One region of the Allobosea sp. 01N443 genome, then DNA from elsewhere that is predicted to be linked to it. Evidence: riboswitches for the same ligand, from Rfam matches in the RefSeq annotation. Region 1 holds a riboswitch; the other holds the start of a gene.
The links. A riboswitch is a leader RNA that binds a small molecule or an ion and turns the genes downstream of it on or off. The one in region 1 is predicted to bind thiamine pyrophosphate.

Region 1 (4,657 bases):
GTCCGCCCGCTCCGGTCGACATCGGCGAGCCCGGCGTGAAGAAGGTCTTGCACTCCTTGTAGTAGTCCTTGCTGCCGACGACCGCCTCCATGTAGTCGGTCTGATCGATTGCCATCATCACCGCCCGTCGGATGCCGGGATTGTTGAAGGGCGGCTGCAGATGGTTGAAACGCATCAGCAGGATCAGCCCGAGCGGCACGTTCTCGATCGCGATCTCGGGATTGCTCTTGAGCAGGGGCAGGAGATCGACCGGCGGCTGTTCGTACCAGTCGACCTCGCCCTGCATCAGCGCGCCGACTGCGGCTGAAACCTCGGTCAGCGGCAACCATTCGATACGGTCGATCTTGGCGACCTTGCCGCCAGCGGCCCAGGACGGAGCCTCCTCTCGTGGCCTGTACTTGGCGAAGCGCTCATAGATCGCGTTCTGGCCCGGCACCCATTGCTTGTCCATGAAGCGCCAGGGTCCGGAACCGATCGCCTCCGTGATGTTCTTGGTTGGCTCCATCATGGCCACGCGCTCGGGCATGATGAAGGGCACGTTCGAGGAGAGCTTGCCGAGCGCGTCCGGCAGCATCGGGAAGGGCTTCTTCAGGCGGATGGCGAAGGTGCGCTGGTCGACGACATCGTAACCCTCGACGAATGTCGCGAAAGTCTGCCCGAAGGCATCGCGCGCCGACCAGCGCTTGATCGAGGCGATGCAGTCCTGCGCCCTGACCGGCTGCTCGTCATGGAACATCAGTCCGTCGCGCAGATGGAAGGTCCAGCGCAGCCCGTCCGGCGCAGTCTCCCAGCTCTCGACCATTTGCGGCTGGATGCGGAACTGCGCGTCCGTCGCAAACAGGGTATCATATATCAGATAGCCGTGATTGCGGATGACATAGCTCGTGGCGACGATCGGATCGAGCGAGGGCAACGGCGTCGACGGAATGAAGCGCAGCGTATTGGCGCGCGACTGCGCGCGCGACGGAAATCCAACGAGGCTGGAAGCGGTTAAAGCGGAACTTCCGGCCAGAATCTGACGGCGATTGAGTCGCATGCGGCATCCCCTTGCTCTTGAGCTTTCGCGCCTGGCGCGCCTGCTTTCTGTTAAGCAAGAGATATACCAGCATGATCATGCGGCCAGACGCAATGCCCCTTGCGATGGCCCGGCGGCATCAACTGGACTCGCCCCGGCCCGCTCGCTATTCCCTTGACCGTCTCAACGGGGTGCCCGGCGATTTCGGGCTGAGAGGGAAGCGCAGGGCTTTCAACCCGTCGAACCTGATCCGGATCGTGCCGGCGGAGGGATTGAGCATTGGCGTCTCGCAACCGGAGACCGCCTTCCCTCTCGACCGTCATGGCCTGCCGTCGAATGCATGCGGGGTGACGCCATGAGCTTTCTGAACAACCGGTTGACCCGGATCGCCGCCGCGCTCTCGGCGCTCCTGCTCGCGACGCCGTCCATGGCCCAGGAGAAACCGGCACTGACGGTCTACACRTATTCCTCCTTCACCGGGAAATACGGTCCCGGCGCGAAAGTGAAGGCGGCCTTCGAGGCGCAATGCAGTTGCACGCTGAACTGGGTCGCAAGCGATGATGCCGGCTCCCTCGTCGCGCGCCTGAAGCTGGAGGGTGAAGCGACCAAGGCCGATGCCGTGCTCGGCCTCGACATGAACCTTGCTGCAGAAGCCAAGGCGACGGGACTGTTCCAGCCCCATGGCCAGGATCGTGCCGCGCTCACTTTGCCCATCGCCTGGACTGACGATACCTTCCTGCCTTTCGATTGGGGGCATCTCGCCTTCGTCTATGATTCAACCAAACTTGCCGCGCCGCCCACCAGCCTGAAGCAGCTTGTCGACGATCCGAATGGGCCAAAGCTCGTACTGCAGGACCCGCGCACCAGCGCGCCCGGGCTTGGCTTCCTGCTCTGGATGCGATCCGTCTACGGCGATGGCGCCGACGCCGCCTGGACCAGGCTCAAGCCGCGCATCGTCACCTTCACCAAGGGCTGGTCGGAGGCCTACGGACTCTTCCTCAAGGGCGAGGCCGACATGGTGCTCTCCTACGCGACATCGCCGGCCTATCACATCGGCGCCGAGAAGAAGACGCAGTACAAGGCCGCCCCCTTCAGCGAAGGCCACTATCTGCATGTCGAACTCGCCGGCATGACGCGCACGACGCGGCAGCCGGAACTCGCCAAACGCTTCCTCACCTTCACGCTTTCGGACGCCTTCCAATCGCTGATCCCGGAAGGCAACTGGATGATGCCGGCGAAACAAGCGACAGGTGGACTGCCGGCTTCATTCGCCGATGTCATCAAGCCGGAACGGACCTTGCTGTTCACGCCGGACGAGGTGCGCACGCAGCGCCGAACCTTCATCGACGCCTGGCTCGCCGCAACGAGCCGCTGAGGCCTTGTTCCGCCCGGCCACGCTCACCGCGCTTGCCATCCTTGCGCTCGCCGGCGCCTCGCTCGCCGGGCTGGCGCGAGCCGGCGGCGACGTCGCGGCCCTGTCGCCGCTCGGCCCCTATCTCGCTCGCCTCGTCGCAGGAGCGACCGTCCAGGCGGGCCTGTCGATGCTGCTCTCGCTCCTGCTGGGCACGGCACTGGCGCTTGCCTTGCTGCGCCGCCGCTTTCCAGGCCGCAACCTCCTGCTCGCCGTGCTGACCGCCGCAGCCGTCGCGCCGACGATCGTGATCGTCTTCGGCGTCATCGCGATCTATGGCCGTTCCGGGCTGCTCGGCGACCTGGCGCGCGCCGTCGGCGCCGAACCACCGGCGATCTACGGGCTCCATGGTATCCTGATCGCGCATGTGCTGATGAATACGCCGCTGGTGACGCGCACGCTGCTTCAGGCCTTCGGCCGCGAACCTGGAGAGCGGAGGCGCTTGGCCTCGGCGCTCGGCTTCTCCGCCGCCTATTGTTTCCGGCATCTCGACTGGCCCGTGATCCGAAGAGAGGCCCCGGCGCTTGCCACCTTCGTCTTTCTGCTCTGCTTCACGAGCTTTGCCGTCGTGCTCTCGCTCGGTGGCGGCCCTGCCAATGCGACGCTGGAAGTCGCGATCTACGAAGCGGTCCGTTTCGAGGCCGATTTCGCCCGCGCTGCCGCTCTCGCCGGACTCCAGCTTGTGCTCTGCCTCGGACTTGCAACTGCGCTCGCCGCACTCGTGCCGGCGGCCCGCGACGAGGCAAGTGCCGAGCGCCATGCAATGCGCCCCGATATCCTCGCCCCTTGCCTGCGGCGGCTGGACTGCCTTGTTCTCATTCTGGCGACGGCGTGGATCGCACCGCCTCTCCTCAGCATCGCAAGCGGCCTCGCAGCCGTACCGATGCTCGCGACCGCCGAATTCGCATCGGCTGCCGCGACGAGCGCGGCGATCGCGCTTGGCGCTGGCCTCCTCGCCTGCCTGTTTGCCGTACTGCTCGCCAGCGCCGCGCGCGGACGCCGGCCGCGCCCGGGACTTCCCGACCTTGCCGCCTTCACCATGCTTGGCCTGCCGCCCTTCGCCTTCGTGGCAGGACTGTACGTCCTGACCCGCAACCTCGCCGATCCCGCAATGCTCGGTCTGCTGCTTGTGCCGCTCGTCAACGCCCTGATGGCACTGCCCTATGCCTATCGGCTGCTGGCACCGCCACTCGCGACCAGCGCCGAGCGCCATGGAAGACTGGCAGAGAGCCTCGGCATTGCCGGCTGGACCCGGCTGCGTCTCGTCGAATGGCCAGCCCTGCGCGCACCGCTGGCGGCCGCCTTCGCCTTTGCCACGGCGCTCTCGCTCGGTGATTTCGGCGTCATTGCTCTGTTCGGTGGCGGCGAGCTCACCACCTTGCCCTATCTGCTGGCGAACCGCCTCGGCGCCTATCGCATGGATGAAGCGGGAGCGCTGGCGCTCGTGCTGGTGCTTTCCGCCGGGGGGTTCGCCTACCTGACCGAGCACTGGAGTGCGCGTCATGCTTGAGCTGGCGGGCCTGTCCCTCAACTATCCCGGATTCGAGGCGCGCTACGACCTCGTCATTCCAGCGGGCGCGCTCTGCGCCGTCATCGGCCCGTCAGGCGGCGGCAAGACCACGCTGCTCCATGCCATCGCCGGCTTCGAACAGCCTGCGGCCGGAACCCTCCGCTTTGCCGGCGCAGATCTGCTGCCGCTCGCACCAGCCAGACGACCGGTCTCGATCCTGTTCCAGGATCACAATCTCTTCCCGCACCTCACGGCAGCTGAAAACGTCGCGCTTGGACTGAAACCGTCCCTGCGGCTCGACGCGTCCGAGCGCGAGCGCGTGGCAGCTGCGCTGACCGCGGTCGATCTTGCCGGCTTCGCAGCCCGCCGACCGGCGGAACTCTCGGGCGGTCAGCGTCAGCGCGTCGCCCTCGCCCGCGCCCTCCTGCGCGGCAAACCGCTGATGTTGCTCGACGAACCGTTCGGCGCACTCGACCCCGGGCTACGCCGCGAGATGATCGAGCGCGTCGATGCGCTGCGCCGCGAACACGGCCTCACCGTGCTGATGACGCTGCACACGCCGGAAGAGGCGGCCGGCCATGCCGACCTCTTTGCCTTCGTTAGGAATGGCCGCGTCGAAGCATCCGGCCCGTGGACGGGCCTGACGGCGTCGGACGGACCAGAGCCTGTCAGGCGCTTCCTGGGCATCTGAAGCGTGCCGTCCCGACTAACCGCGCAGCCG
Region 2 (3,887 bases), on a different contig from region 1:
AGCAGGCCCGCTATCCCCGTCTCACCAAGGATCGGCGCATCGTCGATCGAGGTCGGGCGGAAGCCGGACCAGATCGCCTCGACCGGCATCTCCTCGATCGAGGGCAGTGCGCGCCGGGCGCCGTCGAGCAGGGCATAGACGCCGCCAGCGGTCACGCTGTCGTCGAAGCCGCGTTCTTCCATGGTGGCGCCGACGAGGAGAGTGCCGTCGCTCTTGGGAGCGAGATGCACCTGCTCGGTCCAGACGACACGCGCGAGCGTGCCGGTCTCGGGCGTGCTGCGCAGGGCGAGTGACTGACCCTTGAGCGGGCGGACGGGGATGTCGAGCCCCTGAAATCGGGTCCAGGCGCCGGCGGCCGCAATCACGATCGGGGCCTTGCAGAGCCCGCGCGGCGTCGAGACGCCGAGAGCGCGGCCGCCGGCCAGCTCCGGCTCGGCCTCGCAGGCTTCGACCAGGTGCCCTCCGGCCGCGAGACAGGAGCGTCGTAGCGCCGCCATGACGCGCGGCGGATCGACCTGATGGTCGGCCGGGCAGAGAATGCCGGCAACGACCGAGGGCCTCAGCCCGGGCTCGCGTTCGCGGCATTGCGCCCCGCTAAGCCATGCAGCCTCGACCTCGGCGCGCCGCTGCATGTCATGGCGGAAACGCAGGCGCTCGACCTCCTCACGCCCCAGCGCGACCAGCAGGACACCGTCCCGGCGATAGTCGACGCCGAGCCCGCTCTCGGCTTCGAGCTCGCGCGCAAAACCCGGCCAGAGCCTTTGGCTTTCGAGCGCCAGTGGCAGCTGCTCCTCGCCGCCCGGCTCCAGCTCGGCGGCCGCGGCCAGCATGCCGGTCGCGGCAAGGCTTGCCCCTTGCCCGATCGTGCCACGCTCGAAAACGGTCACATCGAGCCCGCGCCGGGCCAGCCGCCAGCCGATGGACAAACCGATCAGGCCGCCGCCAATGATGGCGATATCGGTGGCGGCCGGCGCCTCGCAGGCGACGGGCCCGGAAGCGTCGCCAGATCGGCGAAGGGTGGTGTGTGGCGGGCCTCGCATAGGCAAACTCCTCGCCCGCTCGGGGAAGGAGATCTGGCAGCCCTTCGGCTGCCGGCAAGTGCCGCGACGCTCCATCCCTCCGCCGGTATGAGCCGGATCAGGTTCGAAGGATTTCCGCGCGCCTCTCCGGGGAACACCCGGTCTGCCAGCGGTTTCTCAGCCCCTTGCCGGGGATCTCCTTGGATCCGCGCAGTCTGGAGCCGGGGCGGCAGCGAGGTCAAGGCCAATCAGACACGAACGCCGGGAGGACCCCGGCTGGCGGGCCAGGGGCCGGGAATCTTCGCCGGTCCAAGGCGCTGCTGAGGCACCTCGCCTGCCGCCATTCACCCGCGCTCCGCTTCCGCTGCCGGCACGCGCGGCCAGGCGGGCAGCTTCACGAGGGAGCGCTCCGCCGGCCATGCCAACAGCCTGCATTGTCCGTAGCGCCCAAAGCAGGCGCGACGGCGGAACGTTCCGGTCCATGAGCCGTTGGACCTCTACCGCCGCGACAAGAAGGCGGTTCAGGAGAAGCCCAGTGCCTACAGACGCGGAAAAGCCGGTTGTTCTCGTTGTCGACGACGAGCCGATCATCAGGATGTATGCGGCCTTGCTCGTCGAGGAGGCCGGTTACCTCGCCGTCGAGGCAGCGACCGCCGACGAGGCCCTGGCCATTCTCGAGCAACGCGACGATGTCCGCATCCTCTTCACCGATGTCGAGATGCCGGGCTCGCTGAACGGCCTGCAGCTGGTCGAGGTCGTGCGCGAGAAATGGCCGCCGATCGGGCTGATGGTGACCTCGGGCCATGTCCGGGTCGACCCTCAGAAATTGCCTGAGCGGGCCCGGTTCTTTCGAAAACCCTATACCGAGAGCGAGATCATCAGGACGCTGAAATCCTTGCCGGCCAGCGCCTAGGCGCGCCTGACCGAATGGGCGCGAAGGAAACGGCCGATCCCCGCGCCGGGGCGGGATCGGGGCAGAGCCCAGGAAACGGGCTTGAAACGGGCTTTCCGTGCCCGACGGAGGGCTTGCATCCTTCGTGATGGCGCCGACCGGATATCCCGAGATCTGCAACTCGCCCGCGCGCAAACCGGTGAGGCACTGCGCGCAACTCGTAAACCAGCTGGAGAACTGGTAGGATCGCAGGTGGGCGACGCTTTCCGATTGCTGGGCGGACACAGCCATGCGGAAGTTCGATTACTACGACACCGTGCTGGTACCGTGGTATTCGGAAGATGACTTTCCTGCCTTGCTGGACATGGTCGGCAAGGACCCCAGGATCCCCCGCTCCTATCCCGAATGGAAGCGCCAGTTCGCTGCCGCGACGGAGCTGCTTCTGGCCAAGGGCAAGACCGTCCAGATCATCACCGTTCGCCTCGCCGAGTATCTTGAGTGGCTGCAAAACACCCATCGCAGCAACACGGTGGCGGCACGCCTGCGCTATCTGAAATGGCTGGCCACGCAAAACGGCCAGAGGGCGACCGTCCTCCCCGTGCCGGCAAGGGTGCTGTCCGACGCAGGTGGCGAGGGCTAGCCGCACAGGGTTCGCCCCTGCCAGGTCCAAGGGGCCTGTCTCCGTCATGCGGTCGCGCCTGGCAGCGAGCGCCTTTGGCGCCCCCATAGGAAACAGGCAATGGCGGCTGCTTGCACCACGGCAGCGACCGCAAACAGCGCTGCCCCATCGAAGCTCGACAGTCCGGTTGGCGACAGCGTCCGCAGAGCGCCGAACACGGCCGGCGCAAAGGAATAACTTGCCTGTCCGATGGCAACGATCAGTGGAACGACGCGGGCAACGTCTGCCTTGCCGAATTCGACCTGTGCGATGAGCGGTGGCAGGGATGTGGCATTGCCAATCCCCGCACCGAACAGAATGACGCCCATGATCATCAGCGTTGCGTTGGCATCGCCCGCGATCAGGAAGGTCAATGACCCGCCGATCTGGACCGCATAGCTCGCGCAGGCGACGAGGCGGCGGTCCGCCGAGGCAGGCATGACGAGGCCGACCACCGTCCTGCCTGCGATCGCGGCGATCGTTGCGCCGCCCATGGCCAGCCCGGCATTTTGAGGCCCGATCGCCGGGACGAGCAGGGAGAACAGATGGGCGAGAAGGCCGATCTGGGCGAACAGACCCAACGCCATCCCTGCCGCCAGCGTCAGGAAACGACGGTCCCGCCACAGCGATCCCTTTGGCATGGCCGCCGCAGCCGAAGCGCTGACCGCAGCCGGACCTGCGTCTGGCCGAATGCCGTCAGGAAACTGGCTCAGTCGCTCGGGAGTCTTTGAAAACACAAAAATCGACAGGGAGAGAATAGCGGCGATCATCGTCACGCCGACCACGATCGCCGCCTTGAGAAAACCGATGGCGAGGATGAGAGCGACCCATAGAGGTGAGAAAATCACGCCGCCGATACTGGCTCCGTTATAGGCCATCGAGAGAGCCGCAGGGCGAGAACTCACGAACCAGGGGGAGATGATCGCATTGACGGCTGCGGCGCCCATCGCAACCCAGCCCACGCCGCTCAACAGAGCTGCGCAGAAGAGTTGCCACGGCTCGCTGGCCATCGCCCAGCCGACGACCCCGGCAGCAAGCAAGGCCGCCCCGAGAGCCGTCACCACGGGAACACTCAGGCTTCGATAGAGGCGCGGCAGATTGGCGATGACGACCGCTCCGACCAGAAAGTGCAGGGTGACAGCCGCTGAGACCAAGGCCACCGACCAGCCGGTCCGTTCGACGACGGTTTGCAGGTAGATCGGCGGCCCGTAGAAACCGACGCCCCACCCGAATGCCGCCAGAACAAAGGTCGCAGCGACGATATGCCAGCCGAAGAACGGTGGCTTCGCTGAAAGAGAGGACATGATGAAGCTCCTGA

Region 2: it holds a riboswitch for thiamine pyrophosphate, as region 1 does, so the genes downstream of both, thiO (glycine oxidase ThiO) here and thiB (thiamine ABC transporter substrate binding subunit) in region 1, are expected to answer to the same signal.

Annotation. Positions count from the first base shown of each region.
Region 1 is NZ_JBFTRC010000034.1:29,804-34,460, reverse strand. Features, by position in the region: gene AC1DRP_RS11575 (ABC transporter substrate-binding protein) at 1-1,036, opposite strand, end outside; TPP riboswitch at 1,193-1,304, shown strand; gene thiB (thiamine ABC transporter substrate binding subunit) at 1,371-2,390, shown strand; gene AC1DRP_RS11565 (ABC transporter permease family protein) at 2,395-3,936, shown strand; gene AC1DRP_RS11560 (thiamine ABC transporter ATP-binding protein) at 3,929-4,627, shown strand; gene AC1DRP_RS11555 (RidA family protein) at 4,643-4,657, opposite strand, start outside.
Region 2 is NZ_JBFTRC010000112.1:3,343-7,229, forward strand. Features, by position in the region: gene thiO (glycine oxidase ThiO) at 1-1,040, opposite strand, end outside; TPP riboswitch at 1,098-1,230, opposite strand; gene AC1DRP_RS23410 (response regulator) at 1,555-1,932, shown strand; gene AC1DRP_RS23415 (hypothetical protein) at 2,201-2,551, shown strand; gene AC1DRP_RS23420 (MFS transporter) at 2,596-3,873, opposite strand.